Regions from separate parts of the Peribacillus sedimenti genome, predicted to be linked through region 2. Evidence: predicted binding sites of a transcription regulator. Region 2 holds the regulator's gene; the other holds the start of a gene.
What was found. Region 2 encodes LexA, which represses DNA repair genes until DNA is damaged. Its sites were predicted from a motif close to CGAACATATGTTCG; they were not measured.
Positions count from the first base shown of each region.

Region 1: the regulator LexA is predicted to act here: its motif matches at 8,574-8,587, upstream of uvrB (excinuclease ABC subunit UvrB).

Region 1 is NZ_CP143547.1:4,515,899-4,525,909, forward strand. Features, by position in the region: gene nagA (N-acetylglucosamine-6-phosphate deacetylase) at 1-574, shown strand, start outside; gene nagB (glucosamine-6-phosphate deaminase) at 605-1,339, shown strand; gene V1500_RS22240 (N-acetylmuramoyl-L-alanine amidase) at 1,630-2,205, shown strand; gene V1500_RS22245 (DUF4097 family beta strand repeat-containing protein) at 2,245-3,318, opposite strand; gene uvrA (excinuclease ABC subunit UvrA) at 3,566-6,436, opposite strand; gene uvrB (excinuclease ABC subunit UvrB) at 6,445-8,424, opposite strand; gene V1500_RS22260 (CsbA family protein) at 8,677-8,904, opposite strand; partial or broken gene V1500_RS22265 (catalase) at 9,090-10,011, opposite strand, start outside.
Region 2 is NZ_CP143547.1:2,170,913-2,180,923, reverse strand. Features, by position in the region: gene V1500_RS10700 (recombinase family protein) at 1-25, opposite strand, end outside; gene V1500_RS10695 (LysM peptidoglycan-binding domain-containing protein) at 39-350, opposite strand; gene lexA (transcriptional repressor LexA) at 513-1,136, shown strand; tRNA gene V1500_RS10685 (tRNA-Arg) at 1,916-1,989, shown strand; gene V1500_RS10680 (hypothetical protein) at 2,247-2,390, opposite strand; gene V1500_RS10675 (MaoC/PaaZ C-terminal domain-containing protein) at 2,984-3,388, opposite strand; gene V1500_RS10670 (MaoC family dehydratase N-terminal domain-containing protein) at 3,385-3,837, opposite strand; gene fabG (3-oxoacyl-ACP reductase FabG) at 3,858-4,622, opposite strand; gene V1500_RS10660 (acyl-CoA dehydrogenase family protein) at 4,665-5,843, opposite strand; gene V1500_RS10655 (class I adenylate-forming enzyme family protein) at 5,969-7,492, opposite strand; gene V1500_RS10650 (MBL fold metallo-hydrolase) at 7,650-8,510, opposite strand; gene V1500_RS10645 (hypothetical protein) at 9,022-9,234, opposite strand; gene V1500_RS10640 (DUF2512 family protein) at 9,415-9,804, shown strand; gene V1500_RS10635 (hypothetical protein) at 9,976-10,011, shown strand, end outside.

The DNA.
Region 1 (10,011 bases), 2.3 Mb from region 2:
CCACAGCGATGCTACCTTCGAGCAGGTAAAAGACGCGGTTGCAGCAGGTTCAACCCATGTCACCCACCTATTTAATGGCATGCGCGGATTGCATCACCGGGAGCCGGGACTTGCCGGCGCAGCCATCTTAATGGAGAAACTGAAGGCTGAAATCATCGCTGACGGTGTCCATGTCTCTCCAGAAATGGTGAAGCTGGCAGTCAAGGCCAAAGGCACAGACGGAGTGATACTGATTACAGATTCCATGCGGGCGAAGTGCCTCAAGAATGGACATTATGATTTAGGAGGGCAGGATGTCACGGTAGCTGACGGGAAGGCACTGCTTTCGGACGGAACCCTGGCCGGAAGTATTCTAAAAATGATCGATTCGGTATCCAATATTATAGAATTCACAGGATTGGAGCTTGAAGATGCCATTATGATGGCTTCTGTTAATCCCGCAAAACAGTTGGGTATCTATAATCGTAAAGGCAGCATTTCTCCTGGGAAAGATGCTGATATCGCGATTCTGAATCAACAAAATAACGTTGTCCTGACGTATTGCAGAGGAAAAGAAGCATATCGTGCCAAGTGAAAGAATTGGAATGGAGTGCTTAACTTGAATATTAATCTGTTAATCGCTGATAATTACGATGAAATGAGCCGCATGGCAGCAGAAATTTTGATCAATGAAGTCAAAGCGAATCCTTCTATCGTGCTTGGTTTAGCAACAGGCAGTACACCGGTTGGAATGTACAAGCAGCTGATTCAGGACCACCGTTCGAATGGTACAGACTATTCGCAGGTTCAAACGGTTAATTTAGATGAATATATTGGATTAGAAAAAACAGATCCGAATAGCTATTTCCGCTTCATGCAAGAAAATCTATTTAAGTTCATCAATATAGCGGAGGAAAAGCGGCACATTCCGAACGGTACCGCTGTCGACCCGCACGCCGAAGCTGAACGCTATGATCACCTGGTTCAACAGCTGGGCGGGATTGATCTTCAAGTATTGGGCATCGGACAAAATGGACATATCGGGTTCAATGAACCCGGCACTCCCTTTTCTATAAGGACGCATATTGTCAATTTAGCGGATAGTACCCGAAGGGCGAACGCCCGCTTTTTCGATAAATTCGAACAGGTTCCTGAACATGCCATCACGATGGGAATCGCGAATATACTGGAAAGCAGGCACATTTTGCTGCTTGCTTCGGGAGCCAGTAAAGCAGATTCTATAAAACGGCTCATGGAAGGAGATATTTCCGAGATATTTCCTGCTTCTGCATTAAAACTCCATAAAAATGCCACAATCATCGCTGATCAGCAAGCTCTTCAGCTTACCCAGATCAAGTAAATCGCCCGCTCGTGCTTCGCTGTCTTATCATGGCGGATGTGCCAGCGCATTCTCATACTGTCTGTCTCTATATGTACATCCAAGAATCACACATACGACTAAATGAACCAAGCTGCGCATAGGTTCCAGTCTCAGCTGGAATAACACCACTTTAGCAATTTGACCCAGCCACACTTTCAGGCAATGTCAAGAAGGTTGCATTTGGTTTAGTTTTTTTATTATTTTATTAGTCTTTCCGGCTCCTTTTATATATAAATCTTAAGGGGATATTTATAGAAGCCCTTAATCCATTGGGAAAGGAAGTGCTGGAAGAGATGAAAATCGTTTTGGATGCCGGACATGGCTATCAGACAAAAGGAAAAAGGTCACCAAACGGGATGCAGGAATATGAATTTAATCGGGCTGTGGCCGGTTATGTAAAACAAATCCTGACGAAGGATGAACAATGCGAGGTCTATTTCACACATTCAGATGAAAGGGATGTTCCGCTTTCTGAAAGAGTGTATCTTGCTAACTCTTTGGGTGCAAATTTGTTTGTATCCATTCACGCAAATGCTTTTGGCGATGGAAGCTGGAGTACGCCCGGGGGAATAGAAACATATGTGCATTCTTCAAAACCAAAGACTGCCTTGTCCCTCGCAGCAAAACTCCAAGAACGATTAATAGCAAAAACCGGATTAGCAAACCGAGGTGTCAAAGCAGCGAATTTTCAAGTATTGCGTGCAACGAAATGTCCAGCTATTTTATTAGAACTGGGTTTTATGACAAATGAAAAAGAAGCACATCTGCTGAAAACAGAATCCTACCGCAAGGACTGTGCCACTGCAATTGCTCAAGGAATCAGAGAACACTTTACGCTAAGATAACAAGGGGCCCGGCATTTTTTGTCGGACCCTTTCATGTTATTACTCGATGGTTATACTGCCAGACTTTGTTTCCGCAAAAATATGCATAGGCCGCATACTTGCGTCCTTAGTCTCGAATCTTAACAGCTTGTTGACAACTTCGTTCTTCTCTTCAACCACGATGACTTCTTTAAGATTCACTTGGAGACTCCCCATATTACTCTTTAGTTCCCCCTTGGCCTCCCGTCCTTCTTCTAAGTGAATGCAAATCCTTCCTGTAACTGTTTTTCCATGGATATACTTACTTTCAGTGCCGGTAAGTTCACAGGATATATCCCCTGTAAAGCTCTGCGCATCCACCTTATCAAAGCTTCCATCAATTTTAATGGCGCCATTTAATGTTTCTGCATTTAATTTTTCCAATGTACCTTGTTCCACCTTGATGTTTCCGTTTCCGGTTTCATAGTCTGCATGAGATCCAGTATGATTTAAAATGGTAATGTGCCCATTCGCCGTTTTCGCCTTCATTTTGGCTGCATGTATATTTTCCGAATGGATGCCCCCGTTGAACATGCGGACATCGAGCATGTCGTACTGGGATTGTGGTACGAAAATCGTGGCGTCGATCTTCATTGTCTTTTCCTTGGAGTTAAATCGAAGTTCGCCATCTTGAATATCAAAATGCGTCTGCTGTAAAAATAATTCTTTTGCTTCATCCTTGTTTTCCACACGATAAATTTTCGCAGCGCATTCTATACGAATACCATTCTGCTCCCAAGGAATAATTGATGTTTTACCGTTGTTGATATCGACTTGAATTCTATTAATTAATGCATCATCACGCTGAAAAACATGTTCCATTTCTACGTATGGGCCGAAATTGAAATCCAGGTCCGCTTCCTTTACTTTTTTAAACGCAGCATCGACAAAATCAAGCAGTCTACTTTTTGTACCCGTGACTTTTTTACCGATAGAATTCCCAAAAAAACCGTCCTCATTTTCCGAATAGGCATTGTCTTCCACATTCTTGCCGGCATGCTGTTTATCCAGAGCCGATAGGAGAGTTAAAGCTTCATCAACAGACAGCTTTCCATCCTGTACCATCTGCAGAATTCTTTCTCTTTCACTTTTCATACATTTCCCCTGCCTCTACCCTTAATATCACTTTATGATATGTACGTATCAGCCCCATAAAAGTTGCATAATTGTTTTGACAAGTGTGAATGACAATTACGTCAGATTCACTCGAATTTCCCCGGAAATATACGAAAATGCGTTTGGCTCTTTTTTGCTGAAATAGCGATCGAAAAGAGAAAAGGGGTCCGGAATGATAACATTCCGGACCCCTTTTGCCCAGTTTGGGCAGGAGCAATGCCCTGCTCTATACATGTTCATGTTCTTTTTCTTTTATCAGCTTATCCATGCGAATGCGATCGCGTTCCAGAATTGGTTTTAAGTACCTTCCTGTATAAGATTCCTCCACTTTGACAATGTCCTCGGGTGTTCCGCAGGCAAGGATGGTTCCTCCATTGTCCCCGCCTTCCGGTCCAAGGTCGATAATATGGTCGGCTGCCTTGATCATATCCAAGTTATGCTCAATGACAAGAACAGTATCCCCATTTTCCACCAATCGCTGAAGCACATCGAGCAGGCGGGAGATATCATCTACATGCAGTCCGGTGGTAGGCTCATCCAGGATGTAAAAGGATTTCCCGTTAGACCTTCTGTGAAGTTCTGAAGCGAGCTTGACCCGTTGTGCTTCCCCTCCGGACAATGTGGTCGCTGGCTGCCCGAGAGTAATATAGCCAAGCCCAACATCATAAATGGTTTGCAGCTTTCTCTTAATCCTTGGAATGTTTTCGAAGAAAGAAAGAGCATTCTCTACAGTCATATCGAGGATATCAGAAATATTCTTACCCTTGTACTTTACTTCCAATGTTTCACGGTTATACCGCTTTCCATGGCACACCTCGCAAGGAACATAAACATCCGGCAAGAAATGCATCTCGATTTTTATAATTCCGTCCCCCCGGCATGCTTCACAGCGTCCGCCTTTTACGTTAAAGCTGAACCGTCCTTTTTTGTACCCGCGGATTTTTGCTTCATTAGTTGCTGCGAACACATCACGGATATCATCAAATACACCGGTATAAGTGGCAGGATTGGATCTGGGTGTACGTCCGATTGGTGACTGGTCTATGTCTATGACCTTATCAAGATGTTCCGTCCCTTTGATCTCCCGATGCTGTCCCGGTTTAATCTTGGCTTTATGCAGCTTCTGGGCAAGGGACTTATGAAGAATTTCATTGATCAGCGTACTTTTGCCGGAACCGGATACACCTGTCACGGCAATAAAGGTTCCAAGCGGAAACTTTGCATTGACGTTTTTCAGGTTGTTCTCCTTTGCTCCCTTAATTTCCACAAACCTGCCGTCACTTTTTCGTCGCTCTAGCGGAAGCGGGATAAACTTTTTCCCTGATAAATATTTCCCTGTCAACGAATTCGGATCATCCATAACCTGTTCCGGAGTACCCGCCGATACGATGCTTCCACCGTGAACCCCTGCGCCGGGCCCTACATCAATCAGGTAATCGGCAGCTAGCATGGTATCTTCATCGTGCTCGACGACGATCAGGGTATTTCCTATATCCCTCATGTTCTTGAGGGTATCAATGAGCCGGTCATTATCCCTTTGATGAAGCCCAATGGAAGGTTCATCGAGAATATAAAGAACTCCTGTAAGCCTTGAACCAATTTGGGTAGCCAGACGAATCCGCTGCGCCTCTCCTCCGGATAGGGTGCCGGCTGCCCGGCTTAAGGTCAAATACTCCAAGCCTACATTAGAGAGGAAGCCAAGCCGTTCTTCAATTTCCCTAAGTATTAAATGAGCAATCTTTCGTTCTTTTTCTGTAAGCTCCAATTCGTTAATAAATTGGAGTGCTTCATCTATAGATCGGGAGGTTGTATGGCTGATATGCTGCCCATTGATCAATACGGCAAGGCTTTCCTTCTTTAGCCTATGGCCTTTACATGTCGGACAGTGATGCTCCGCCATATATTTTTCCATTTGTTCTCGAATATAGTCAGAACTTGTTTCCTTGTAGCGCCTTTCTACGTTCTTGATGACTCCTTCAAACTGGATATAGTTTTCGCGTACCTGGCCGAAATCATTTTCATAGCGGAAATAAATTTTGTCCTTTGAACCATATAAAATCTTCTCTATATCGGACTCCGAAAGATCCTTCAGAGGCACATCCATGTTAATGCCATGATGATTTGCCACGGCTTCCAGCAATTGTGGATAATATTGCGAGCTTGTCGGCTCCCACGGTGCTACCGCGTGATTCCTGAGTGTCAGGTCTTTATTCGGAATCACGAGGTCCTTATCCACCTCCAGCCTGGCACCAAGACCGTCACAATCCGGGCAGGCACCAAAAGGACTGTTAAACGAAAACATTCTTGGCTCCAGTTCTCCGATTGAAAAGCCGCAATATGGGCAGGCATGATGCTCACTGAAGAGCAGCTCTTCTTGACCGATGATGTCGATGATAACCCTTCCTTCGCCAAGTTTGAGTGCACTTTCCAGGGAGTCAGCCAAACGGGCAGCCACCCCTTCCTTGACTACAATCCGATCCACTACGACCTCAATGGAGTGCTTCTTATTTTTTTCAAGATTAATCTCTTCGCTCAAATCCATTAGTTCTCCATCGACCCGTATACGAACATACCCTTGCTTTTTAGTATCCTCAAGAATTTTCGCATGTGTCCCTTTTCGCCCCGAAACCAGGGGTGCCAATACTTGCAGCTTGGTCTTCTCAGGGTATTGCAGAATCCTGTCTACCATCTGTTCAACGGTCTGGGAGGAAATCTCAATCCCGTGAATGGGACAGGTAGGCCGTCCAACCCGAGCATATAATAAACGTAAATAGTCGTAAATCTCGGTTACAGTCCCCACAGTCGACCGCGGATTTCGGCTTGTTGTTTTTTGGTCGATCGAAATGGCCGGGGATAGCCCCTCGATAGCATCCACGTCCGGCTTATCCATCTGCCCGAGAAACTGCCGGGCATATGCAGACAGGGACTCCACATAGCGCCGCTGGCCCTCTGCATAAATCGTATCAAAGGCCAGGGAAGATTTACCCGAACCAGAAAGTCCAGTAAGTACAACAAGCTGATCCCTGGGAATAGTAACATCTATATTTTTCAGGTTATGTGCCCTGGCGCCCTTTACGATAATTTTATCCTTTGCCATGATTCAATTCACCCTTCCGCTTTTAGCTCAAGAAGCAAATCCCTTAGTTCTGCGGCACGTTCGAAGTTCAGTGCCTTCGCTGCTTCCTTCATTTCTTTTTCCATCCGTGCCATCATTTCGTCGCGTTCCTTCTTGGTTAACTTGCCACGGACTGGTGCTGCCTCGTATTGCGCCTCTTCCTCAGCCGCGTGAGTCGCACGTATAGAGTCGCGAATACTTTTTTGTATCGTCTGCGGAATGATGCCATGCTGTTCATTATATTTCTCTTGCACAGCACGGCGTCGTTTTGTCTCACTGATTGCCAGTTCCATGGAATTGGTCATGCGGTCAGCATACATAATGACATGCCCATTGGCATTACGTGCAGCACGCCCAATGGTCTGGATCAGGGAGCGTTCTGAACGGAGGAAGCCCTCTTTATCCGCATCAAGAATCGCAACCAGTGAAACCTCAGGAATATCAAGCCCTTCCCTTAAAAGGTTGATCCCGACCAGTACGTCGTATTTGCCCATCCTCAATTCCCGGATTATTTCAATCCTTTCTAATGTCTTTACCTCAGAATGAAGGTATTGAACCTTGATGCCGATTTCTTTTAAATAATCGGTAAGGTCTTCGGACATTTTCTTTGTAAGAGTGGTAACAAGAACACGTTCATCTTTCGATGTTCTGTCCTGTATCTCACTGATTAGATCGTCGATCTGGCCTTCAATTGGACGCACATCAATGTTAGGATCAAGAAGCCCGGTTGGCCGGATGATCTGCTCAATCATTTCAGGGGTATGCTCCAATTCGTAAGGACCCGGCGTCGCAGAAACAAATACGGCCTGATGTACCTTCGATTCAAATTCTTCAAAGCGCAATGGGCGGTTATCAAGTGCAGATGGAAGACGGAAACCGTGATCTACCAGCACCTGCTTGCGCGCCTGGTCACCATTGAACATGCCGCGTATTTGCGGCAGGGTGACATGCGACTCATCGACAACGATAAGGAAATCCTCCGGGAAGTAATCAAGCAAAGTATATGGCGTGGATCCGGGTGCCCTCAGCGTCAGATGGCGGGAATAGTTCTCGATGCCTGAACAAAAGCCCATTTCACGCATCATCTCAAGGTCATATCTTGTACGCTGTTCTAATCGCTGCGCTTCCAGCAGCTTCCCGTTATCACGCAGCTCCGTTAATCGTTCTTCAAGCTCTTTCTCGATATTATTTATGGCAACCCTCATCTTTTCTTCCCTGGTTACGAAGTGGGAAGCAGGGAAGATCGCTATATGGTCACGTTCTCCGATAATCTCTCCGGTGAGCGCATCCACTTCGCGAATCCGGTCAATTTCATCCCCGAAGAATTCTACCCGGACACAGTGCTCATCCCGGGAGGCCGGGAAGATTTCCACTACATCACCGCGTACGCGGAATGTACCGCGCTGGAAATCAATATCATTTCTCTCATATTGGATATCCACCAATCTATGCAGTAAAGCATTGCGCTCAAGCTCCATGCCAGTTCGGAGGGATACAACCATTTCCCGGTATTCTTCAGGCGAACCCAAACCGTAAATGCAGGATACACTGGCGATAATGATGACATCCTTACGCTCGAATAATGATGATGTAGCTGAATGGCGAAGTTTATCGATCTCGTCATTTATGCTTGAGTCTTTTTCAATAAATGTGTCTGTTGACGGAACATATGCCTCCGGCTGGAAGTAATCATAATAACTGACGAAATACTCAACGGCATTGTTTGGGAAGAAATCTTTAAATTCGCTGTATAACTGCCCTGCAAGTGTCTTGTTATGCGCGATAACAAGCGTGGGCTTATTCACTTCCTTGATCAAATTGGAAACAGTGAACGTCTTTCCCGTCCCAGTTGCACCGAGCAGTGTTTGATGTTTTTTCCCGCTGTTAATGCCAGCGACGAGCTCTTTGATCGCTGCCGGCTGGTCACCCTGCGGCGAGTATTTTGATACTAGTTCAAACGTATTCTTCACTAGTCAGTCCTCCTATCTCTACTGTTTTTATTCCCTCTATTTAAATAAGAAGGCGTCTGCCTTCTTGAAAAGTTACAATATATCCATAAATGTATGTTTAGTTATATTCACAGTTTAGCACAAAGAGCATTTTGTTAACCAGAAAAAAGCGAACATTCATTCGACATAATTTTCGACAAAACCGTTTCAGGATTGCCCATAGCAAGGTCCGCTCTCATCAATAAAGATCCCCGCCAATAAAAAAAGCACCCATCAGGCACTTCTTGTAGCTTTTCTCATTTTGGACGACAGCCAGAAGCCCGCTGTCAGGGAAAAGGCATCTATCATGATTAACCACCATGCATGTGTATAGCCTTTATAAGAGGACGCAGTGATTAATGCAACTGTCAGCACAAGTCCGACCACATGATTATAAGTGACACGGGAAAACAGCATTACCAGTAAGCCGGGAAAAAACAGTGCTGATAATACCTTAATCATCGTTCCATCTCCTTTAGGCAGAAAATCCTCAAATCCCATATTATTGCTGACACAATAAATTTATTTTATAGCATTTGTAACAAAATTGCCAATAAGGGGATCTGGTAAATTAGACCTACGTTTTAGCGATGCACCGTTACGTGACAAACCGGGTACTCCAGTTGGAATACCCGATTATGTTTTATTCAATATGGATCTGCTGAGCTCCCTTTCTCCTCTGCTTCTTGCGGTGCTGAAGCCGCATTTTTGGCAACGATCGGCTCCCTGTTTGAAGTGGATTCCGCGTTCTTTAATCCTTCCTCCACTCTTCTTCCCTATTCCGCATCACATTGCTTAAACATCTGGAACATCTTCGTTTTACCACACGGAGTAAGCGTATTTACAAGGTTCGTGATCAGCTCATCCTTTTCCCATTGTTCAAACTTGCGATAGGTTTCACCGGCCTGCCCGAAATTATTTTCGCGTTCTATAGATTCTCGCACTAAATTGCTTTCACTGTAGGTGTATGCGGCTTGCCGCTCATCTCAGTCTTTTAGTCCGCCGATTGGAGACGGCTCATAGTTACCATCCGGAATGTCCATTCCGTCGATAAGAATGCCTGTCCCGAATGCAGCCTGTTCTGCTTCGTTAAAATAGTCCTCAGGATGGCGGTCCAGTACCATTCTTCCGACTGGCATCCATGGGAATTTATCATCAGGCCAAAGCTTGGTATCATCTAAGGGATCGAAATCCAGTTGCGGGTGTTCTCATAATTTGGACAAGAAGCTCCCATTCAGGATAATTTCCCCGTTCGATCGCCCCATATAAATCCTGAGTGGCATGGTTGAAGTATTTGTCCTGGATTTGTTCTGCACTTTCCTGGGTTAAATTTTTAATTCCCTGCTTAGGCTCCCAATGATATTTTATCAGCACAGCCTTGCCTTCTTCATTAATCCATCTGTAAGTATTCACACCGGATCCCTGCATTTGGCGGTAATTGGCTGGAATGCCCTATGGGGAAAACAGGGATGTAATCATATGCATAGCTTCAGGTGTGGAGGCGATAAAATCGAAGATCCTTTGAGCATCCTGAAGATTTGTCACCGGATTAAGCTTAAAGATATGAAT
Region 2 (10,011 bases):
CCCGGCAATATATAATAGCCTTCATTGTCGTCAATCCTTTACTGTTCACTTGCAAGATTGGTGACATCCTGATTCTTTTTTACCGGAATAACGATTTCTGTGCCTGGCTGCAGGTCTTCAGGATCCAGATCATTATGCCTCGCTACCCAATCAATGAATCCTTTCTTTGATGCATCTTGCTGCTGGTATTGTTCTGCTAAATTCCAAAGTGTATCACCTGATGTAACTTTAACGGTTATGTATTGATCACTTTCTTTTTTATTTGTGTCTAACGAAAAAAGCAAAGTCAATAAAAAGACGACGGATAATAACATTATAGTATACGTATTTTTTTTATAGAAATTTTTCATTTCTCGCATCCCCTTTTACCCCAGAATGTTTGTTCGATTCATATACACAGTATAATCCGAACGTTTGTTTCGTGTCAACACAATATTCGAACTTATGTTTGTATATTATATGCTTGGATGATATAATGAAAAAAAAGGAATTTAAAAGAGGTGCTTGAAAACATGACGAAACTGTCAAAGCGTCAGCAGGATATATTGGGATATATAAAAGAGGAAGTACGCAAAAAAGGCTATCCCCCATCTGTCAGGGAAATAGGAGAAGCAGTTGGCCTGGCATCTAGTTCCACTGTACATGGGCATCTTTCACGACTGGAAACTATGGGATTAATCAGGCGAGATGCCACAAAGCCGAGAGCAATAGAAGTATTGGATATGAACGACACCCCTCCTATCCCGCAAAATAATGTTATCAACGTACCATTGTTAGGTAAGGTAACAGCCGGATTGCCAATTACCGCTATCGAGAACGTTGAAGAATACTTTCCGCTGCCTGAAAACATGGCTGCTCACGATGAACAGGTATTTATGCTTGAAATTATGGGAGAAAGTATGATTGAGGCTGGTATATTGGACGGAGACTATGTAATTGTGAAACAGCAAAGCACCGCAAATAACGGGGATATTGTCGTTGCTATGACGGAAGATGATGAAGCAACTGTTAAACGTTTCTTCAAGGACAAGGATTATATTCGGCTGCAGCCAGAAAATTCAACAATGGATCCCATTATATTGCGAAATGTAACGATTCTAGGTAAAGTTATAGGATTATATAGACAAATTCATTAAAAGCGCAAACAAGCGCTTTTTTTGTTTGATCTTGTTTTACAGAAGATAATAGATTCATATAATCCACTAGAAAAGCTGTAAAGGTCGGCATCAATCTGATAAAAATCGCTGTTATCTACTCGTGATTGGAAATGCATTGGGCATGTATATGTCAAACTTCCATAAATTTCAGTATGCTGCCGCCTATGCACACATTAACTTATTGGGTTGGGCTTCACTTTGCCCTTATTGGGTTTATTTCTTATTCCTTCTTGCCGCTGCTGATCATGTTCTCGTCAAAATGAATTTCTGGCTATACAATATCTGTTTGCCTATAATGATGCTCGTACTTATATTATTGAAATCAGGAAATACTTTTTGAACCGGTCATAGCTGAAGGACATTTAACAAATCTTGGGATACTATATTTTACAATCCACGTTTTAAAGAATATGAAGGAGAATAAATGCTGCTGGAATAAGAATCTTAGATGAAGAATTCGAAATGTAATGGGTTAAGTGCCAACAACAGACTGTATGCAATTACGTAACTGGCATAAAGAGTTGTTTTTACTATGTTACGCAGCTGCCTATTTACTCGGATATCGATTTCTATGGGACATCTGCGTTCTCCTTCCCTTCAAGGATCCGCCATTTATTTTTCTCCCATGCCTGTTATCTTCTATAAAAAGGATTAAATATTATTCGAAAAAAATTATTAAAAGGGTTGACTTGGACAAATTAAAATTATACAATTACTATTGTCTTCAGTTTGATGATTTATTTTATCGAGTCATACATGTCCCAGTAGCTCAGCAGGATAGAGCAACAGTTTCCTAAACTGTAGGTCGGAGGTTCGAATCCTTTCTGGGACGTTATAACAAAGAGCACAGCCTGCCACATTTAATGTGGCAGGCTGTGCTCTTTTACATAGAATTAAAATGCATATAACAGCAAGTTGGCACTTGCAAAGGTGCTAGCCATTCGTCAACCCATATAAACAAAATGCTTATTATTTACTAATTCATTTTACAGACAAAGAAGTGTTCTTCTGATTACACATCGATCCTATAAAATATGCAGCTGATGTTCACATGCATGTGAGCGGTGCAATCGGAAGTCCTGCCTATTGTTAAATCCGTTCTGAAGCACTGCCTTTCCATTCTTCACCACGGTTAGTTTCTGATGTCGGCATGTTTTCGACTCCTGGAACCGCTGATTTTCTTTGATTTTTCTCGGTTTGTCTCTCATGCGGCTTTTCCTGTTGTTTTGACATAATAACCTCCTTGTCGTTAACTGTTATCATATTATCTGCTGACATTTCATTTTTAATCTAAGGTATTGTTATTTAAGGAAATTACAAAAGGTGGAACTATTTTCAATCTTAACTGTTCATTGGCAGCAGCAGAATTCAACTTATACGTAATTTGTTCCCATACTTCTCTTTCTCCTGCACTCACCTTTATAATTTTAAGTCTGAACTTATATTCCGATTCTTTTATACTCTAATCATCCTGTTAGAAATGATGGCTCCTTCGATTTAAATAGATATCAATTTCATGGGTGATCTGCGCTTAGTCATACCTAACTTACAATCGAATCCAAAAAAAAGACCGGTGCCTTTTCCAGGGGCAACCGGTCACCAAATGAGTAAAAAGAAAGCAACCAAAGCAATAAGATTGCTTTCTATGAAAAAGCTTAACTTATTTTGTCGATTTTTGTCGATGGGTAATATTAATCAAAACTTCTTACTTTTGTTATGGTACATCCGTATGAGTGTACAAAAAATCAATATAGCTAGTTTTTGCATCTTACAATTCCAGCATAAATTTTGAATACCCTGTACATATGTACAGGGTGTCAACGGTCTTAATTTGAATATGAAGTGAAAATTACCTCACCCTTGATGACTTCCTTACCGTCTTGGTTACAAGCGGCTGCTGTAAAATGTAATTTGTCATTATCCTTATTTCTTAACACGGCCTTTATTGTAATGACATCATTTAAAAATACCATTCCTTTAAATCTGATCCGATATTCCTGGATATACCCTTCTTCATAAAAGGGTGTAAAAAGCTTGGCTAGATTTCCCATTGTCCACATACCATGGGCAATGATACCTGGCAATCCAGCCCTCCTTGCTTCCTCGTCTATCGTGTGAATCGGATTATAATCTCCTGAAGCTCCAGCATATTTGATTAAATCAATCCTTGAAACAGGGGCTAGTTCAATTTCATCAAGAGCATCCCCAATTTGTATTTCGGCAAGTGTCATATGCCAATCAGCACCTTTCTCACAGCTTCTGTAATAATAACTGTTGATTTGGTGGAAAAAATCACTTTTCCTGAAAGGTCTTCACCAAAGCTCTCTAAAATAAGGAATCCCATATCACCTTGTGTACCGCTCTTTTCAAAGTAATCTGTTACTTGTGTATAACAGTAAATTTCTTCACCTACCAAAAGCGGCCTTTCAAAGTGATACGTTTGTTCACCATGAATTAGTCCCTTGTTTGGAAGCGATAAACCTTCTATAGTCCCGTAATCGAAAACTCTTGAAAAGGTTGTAGGAGCAATATTTTGCTTGTATCTAGAGTTCCTGCCTGTCTCTTCATCAAAATAGATAGGATGGAGATCTCCAATGGATTCCGCAAATTTTTTTACCGCTCCTCTTTCCACTGTATTCTTAACTTTTTTGGATTTTTTTCCAATGTGTTCTCTGAACAAATGAAACACCCCGCTTACTTTTAGTTTTTTGGGCCTCCTGCTACGTATATAACCTGTCCATTGACAAATGAAGACTTTTCATCGGCAAAGAATGCTACTGCATTGGCAATATCCTCTGGTTTCCCGCTTCGTCCTACCGGGATTTGACTAACGCTCGCATGAATGAGATCGTCAAAGGATATTCCAATCCGACTTGCCGTTTCCTTTGTCATTTCTGTTTCAATAAATCCCGGTGCAACTGAATTTGCAGTGATTCCATATTTTCCAAGTTCTATTGCAAGTGTCTTTGTAAACCCTTGAAGTCCCGCCTTTGCTGTTGCATAATTGGCCTGTCCTCTGTTGCCTAAAGCCGAAGTGGAGGAAATGCTGATAATTCTGCCATAGTTGTTTTCTACCATATATTTTTGTACAGCTCTCGCTGCATTGAATGAGCCCTTTAGATGAACATCCATTACTGTCTGCCAATCGTTGTCAGTCATTTTAAACAAGAGATTGTCACGTATTACTCCTGCATTATTTACAAGGATGTCCACTGACCCAAAAGTTTCATAAACTTCCTTAACTGCAGTTTCAACCTGCTCTGTATCTGAAACATTCGCAACCTTGGAATATATTTCATATCCTATGTCTCTCAATTCATTGGTTGTCCCGCTCAATGCTTCTTCATTTAAGTCTATAAACGCTACTTTTGCTCCTTCTTCTGCAAACATTTGGACGATTGCTTTTCCAATTCCTCTGCTACCCCCTGTTACAAATGCCACCTTGCCTTCAAATCTTCCAGCCATTGTTTGATCCTCCTAAGTTCGTTGAGATTAATTTGTTATGATTTATATAAATTGACCGACCTTGACATGGCCTTTCAACAGGTCGCGTGCGATAATCATACGCTGTATTTCATCCGTTCCATCATAGATTCTCCACAGCCTTGCTTCCCGGTACCAGCGTTCGATTGGAAGCTCACGGGTATAGCCCATACCCCCATGGATCTGGAGGACCCGGTCCACCACTCGATTGCCCATATTGGAGCCGTATAATTTAGCTATGGATGCCAGATGCCTATTGTCCTCTCCCTGATCTAACGTAAATGCTGCGTTAAGTACAAGCCATCTCGCTGCCTCAATTTCTACTGCTGAATCCGCTATTTGCCACTGAATCGCCTGGCGTTCTGCAATCGGCTTTCCGAAGGTGACCCTCTCCTTGGAATAATCAATAGCCATTTGCAGCAGTCTTTCCGCTGCACCAACCGCCCTTGCCCCTACAATCCATCTTGCAAAACCAATCCACTCAAGACCTAGCTTATACCCGCCATTTACTTCCCCAAGGATATTTTCTTCTGGAACACGCACATTATCAAAGACTAGCCCCGCAGGTCCCCATTCACCCATTGTGTGTATATATTCTGATTTCCAGCCCATATCACGGTCAACAATGAAGCATGTCACGCCATCCCTTCCGCCTGTTGCCTGGTGTTTTTCTTTATCGGTAATGGCAACAACCATGACAAAGTCAGCTTCATTCCCCCCGGTAATGAAGGTTTTTTCACCATTCAACACCCATTCATTACCGTCTTTCACAGCCGTCATTTTAATATTCCTTGTGTCTGACCCAGCACCTGGCTCAGTCATCGCAAAACATGATTTCTTCTCTCCTTGAATAGTTGGAATTAAGTATTTCTCCCTTTGTGCCTCGTTCGCATAGTAAAGAATGTTATCTGCTGACCCACCAAATGCAAACGGAACAAAGGTTTTTGAAACCTCCATCCACACGATCGCCATCATCATCTGGCCTAAATTGGCACCACCATATTCTTCGGGTGTGTTGATGCCCCAGAAGCCTGCTTCCTTTGCCTTTAGCTGAAGTTCTTTCAGCTTTCCTGCGGGAAGGCTGGGCCTTCCTTCCCTTTCATTTCTGAGTACTTCGTTTTCAAGCGGCATTAACTCTTTTTCTACAAATCTTCTAATTGTTTTTTGTACCATTTTCTGTTCTTCTGTCAGTCGTAAATACATGATTTTCACTCCATTGTTTTATTTTTGGAATATCAGTACCAACCAGTCAGTATGTAATTGCAGATATAATAGGGTTCCGATAACCGAAACCCTATTGGTCATCACTCCGCGCTTACAACCTGTTTTCAGGACAAAGTAATAGTATCAGCAGCTTGCTGGCGAAGTCGGGTTTTCAGTATTTTCCCTACCCCGTTTCGCGGCAATGTTTCAAGAAATATAACCTTACGGGGCGTTTTGTTTTTCGCCAGAAATTGCTGGCAATATTGAATCAGTTCCTCTTCTTCTAAATCGGCACCAGGTTTTGCCACGACACAGGCCACCATTTCTTCACCCATTCTTTCATCGGGAATACCGACAACAGCAGCTTCGACCACCTTATCATGACGGTTAAGGATTTCTTCCACATCACGAGGATAAATGTTAAAACCTCCACGAATAATTAAATCCTTCTTACGGTCTACAATATATAAATAGCCATCTGTATCCATCATTGCCAGGTCTCCGGTATACAGCCATCCATTCTTCAATACCTTGTTTGTTTCCACCTCATTCTGATAATATCCAGGAGTGACATTCTCACCGGACACGATCAGTTCTCCTATATCACCAGCAGGGACATCCTCCCCACAATCATCCACTATTTTTATTTTTACGCCAGGAATAGGTATTCCTACAGAGCCAGGTTTAACAGGAATATTTCTCGGATGGGATGTAACAATAGGAGCTGCTTCCGAAAGGCCATAGCCTTCAAGGACTTCCACGTTGAATTTACTTTGGAAAGCATGTAATAAAGCTATCGGGAGAGGTGCTGATCCTGAACCTACCCATTCAAGGCTGGAAGTATCATACTTATCCGATTCCGGAAAAGCTTGTAATGCATGTATCATTGCAGGCACAGCGGAAAAACTCTTCACTTTATACTTTTCTATAGCCTCTAGTACTTCCCTGGAATCGAATTTAGAAAATATGATGATGGAACTTCCGGTTAGAAGACAGATATTGGAAACTGTTAACCCGAAAACATGCGCCAGAGGGAGGACTCCTATGGTAGTGCCCCTTTCGGTTCCATGATGTTTCACTGAATTAAGCGCATTTGAATATAAGTTCCTATGAGTCAGCAATACCCCTTTGGGACGGCCGGTTGTACCCGATGTATATAAAATAACGGCTGTGTCATCGGGATCACTAGATGTTTCACTCGGCTGATCTTCATTATTTTTCAGTATTCCATAAAAGTTGTAAGCCCTTTCATCGACTTGTTCACCAACAATAATGACCTTTGGTTTATGCGTTAGTTCGTCTAGTGCCTTTTCAATGTTTGGAGCAATCTGCGTAGAAGTGATTACGGCTTTTGCCCCGGAATCCTGAATGATATATTGAATCTCTTTTGTATGGAGTGTGAACATAACTGGAACAATGATTGCGCCAGACCTGGTAATTCCCTGATAACTAAAAATGACCTCAGGACAGTTTGGCATACAAACTATAACCCGATCTCCTTTTTCGATACCAAGACGTTGCAGACCACTGGCCAATTGGTCAGAATACTTCAATGTTTCCAGGTTCGTGAATGCTCTTTCATTATGATATAAAAACGGATATTCCTTAAATTTGTTTATATTTGTTTGCAATAAATCTTTTAACTTCACTAACATTCCTCTCCTTATCCCTTTATTTTTAAAAAAGAATTCTGACAGTAAACAAGTTAGATTTGCCAGTTGTAAGGAGCATTGCAGGAAATTATGAATGGATATTCATTCATTTAACAAGCTAAAGGGCTGTTTGCCTCCTTTCTAAGTTCATATTTTACTTGATTAGCTTGTAATAACATATTGGTCCCTGGTACGAAGCTGCCACTTGATAGCGGGATTCCATTAAATCCAGATGGCCCTGTATTTGAGACAAGCCAAGAAACACCGTATTTCCCTGTAAACGTGGATATATCAACTTACACAGTTCATAAACTGTTTTTTCTCCAGTTTCCAGAGCATTTTGAATTTGCACACAACGATTCTCCTGCTCCAAAAATCTCTTCTCGATCAGTCCTGCATGATTGGTAAATGGCTCTCCATGTCCTGGGTAAATGGTGCCAAACGGCAGTGTTTTTACCCTATCAAGAGATGCTCTATACTGCAGAAGAGATTTAGGGCGTTCTTCCTCCCTGTATGGGGGCGGTTCAATGAACGCATTGACAGAGAAATCGGCTATCAAATGATCACCTGCAATTGTATCGCCGGTTTCTGGATTCCATAACAAAATATCCGTTTGGCTATGCCCAGGGACATAAAGAACCTCAAAATTTATTCCTGCTATAGGAATAACATCGCCATCTTTCACATAAATGACATCATGCCATATTTCCTCTTTGTATTTCCTGGCAGGCTGATGGCCCTCCGGCCTTACACCGCATTGCTGCATAAATGAATAAAAGAATTCATTTGTTCTATTAAATTCAGTTTTACCGCCCGTAATAGCATATTTTGCTTTTTCATGGACATATACAGGTAGGGCCGCTTCTTTTTGTATTTCTGAGACACCTCCTGAATGGTCAGTATGCATATGGGATAAAATAATAGAGTCAAAGTCTTGAAGGTGAAGCCCATTATCGGACAGTTTTGATTTTAGTTCATTAAAGGATGACATTCCAGGATTGCCCGTGTCAATCAATGTAGCTGTTTTGCCAACTACAGCAAATATATTGACGAATCCTTCTGCAAATGGAGTTTCAACCTTTAGTGGTATAATATTGACTATAGGCGCTCACCTCTCCTAGTGGGAGTAAAAACGTAAATATATGTAAAGTTCTACTTAAATAAAAAAAACCCTTCCAAAAATTATAAAATACTAAAAAAAGTTGTATATAAAGCACGTACCCGCTTTTACAAGCCGCATACATACCATTATATATAACTTTCGGGGGAGATTATATGATCAAGAAATTCTTTATTTGGACATTAACAACAGCAATCATATTGGGTATTTTAATGACTATTATGGAAAGACTGTAGCACTGTTTCATCAGATGATATACTTGGGAGCTTAATTTAACTATTAAAGAAGTTTAAAACGTCAGTAGAATCCTTTTTTTCTTTCCAGGATTTAAACGCCCGAGGTACTTCATAATCTAATGGATACTTTTAGTCTTCCTGCCCTTTGTTTGATACTGCAAAAAGACACCCTATTTATGGGTGTCTGGCCGGTGTCCCAGCTTTCTGGTTGTTTCATTATCTACTGTTGGGAATTCTGTACCCAATTGCCCAGAAGATCCCGCCTGGTTTTTCGCTGCTTCGGCCTGATTATCACATGTGGCAATTGCGTCCATTTCTGGCGCAAAATCACTATTCTTCATTGAATTTATTTCGCACGCTGAATTTAAGTTATTTTCTTTCAATACCTTCACCTCCATTAATAATGTAACCAATACCCACGTACATATCTCAGTAAAAAAAGAAATACAAGAGTTTTTCAATCCTCCGCATAACGTTAGTAATTAAAACTAAATGAAAAAAATGATTATAAGGATTGTCCCTGGGTAAAAAATCAATAATTACTATTTTAAGGAGGAGCCTCTATGAACCATATCAAAGCCATTGTGATTAAGTTTGTCATGATTGCACTCATTGTCAGTCTCGTTTTTAGTGGAATCTTTGATGCCGAGCTAAGTGAGAGTTTGTTGCTGAGTGCCGTAGTTACCTTGCTGGCTTATGCAATCGGGGATAATATTGTATTCCGGAATTCAGACAGGGATTCTGAATACACAAGAAGAAATCTAATAGCTACAATTGCCGATATCGGCCTTTCATTTTTCACTCTATGGATAACAGGGGAAATCATCTTAGAGAATACAGATAACATTGTAATTGCTTCATTGATTTCTTCGCTTTTGATTGGCGCTGGTGAGTGGTTCTACCATAAATATCTTGATAACCATGTATTCCCGGAAAAATCTCCTCACGCATAAAATGAACCATGGACTCTGAAATGGAGTCCCTTTTACTGTCATTTTCCATTTTTTCATTCGGTCGCTTTCCAATATGTTTATTTGTAACATCAAAACCTGCAGAAGTGTTTATGACGGTCAGTATGGGGAATAGCATTATATATATTATTGTTAACATAGGAGGTTATTTGCATGTCTGGATTGCTGAATAATATGGCGAGTAAAGCC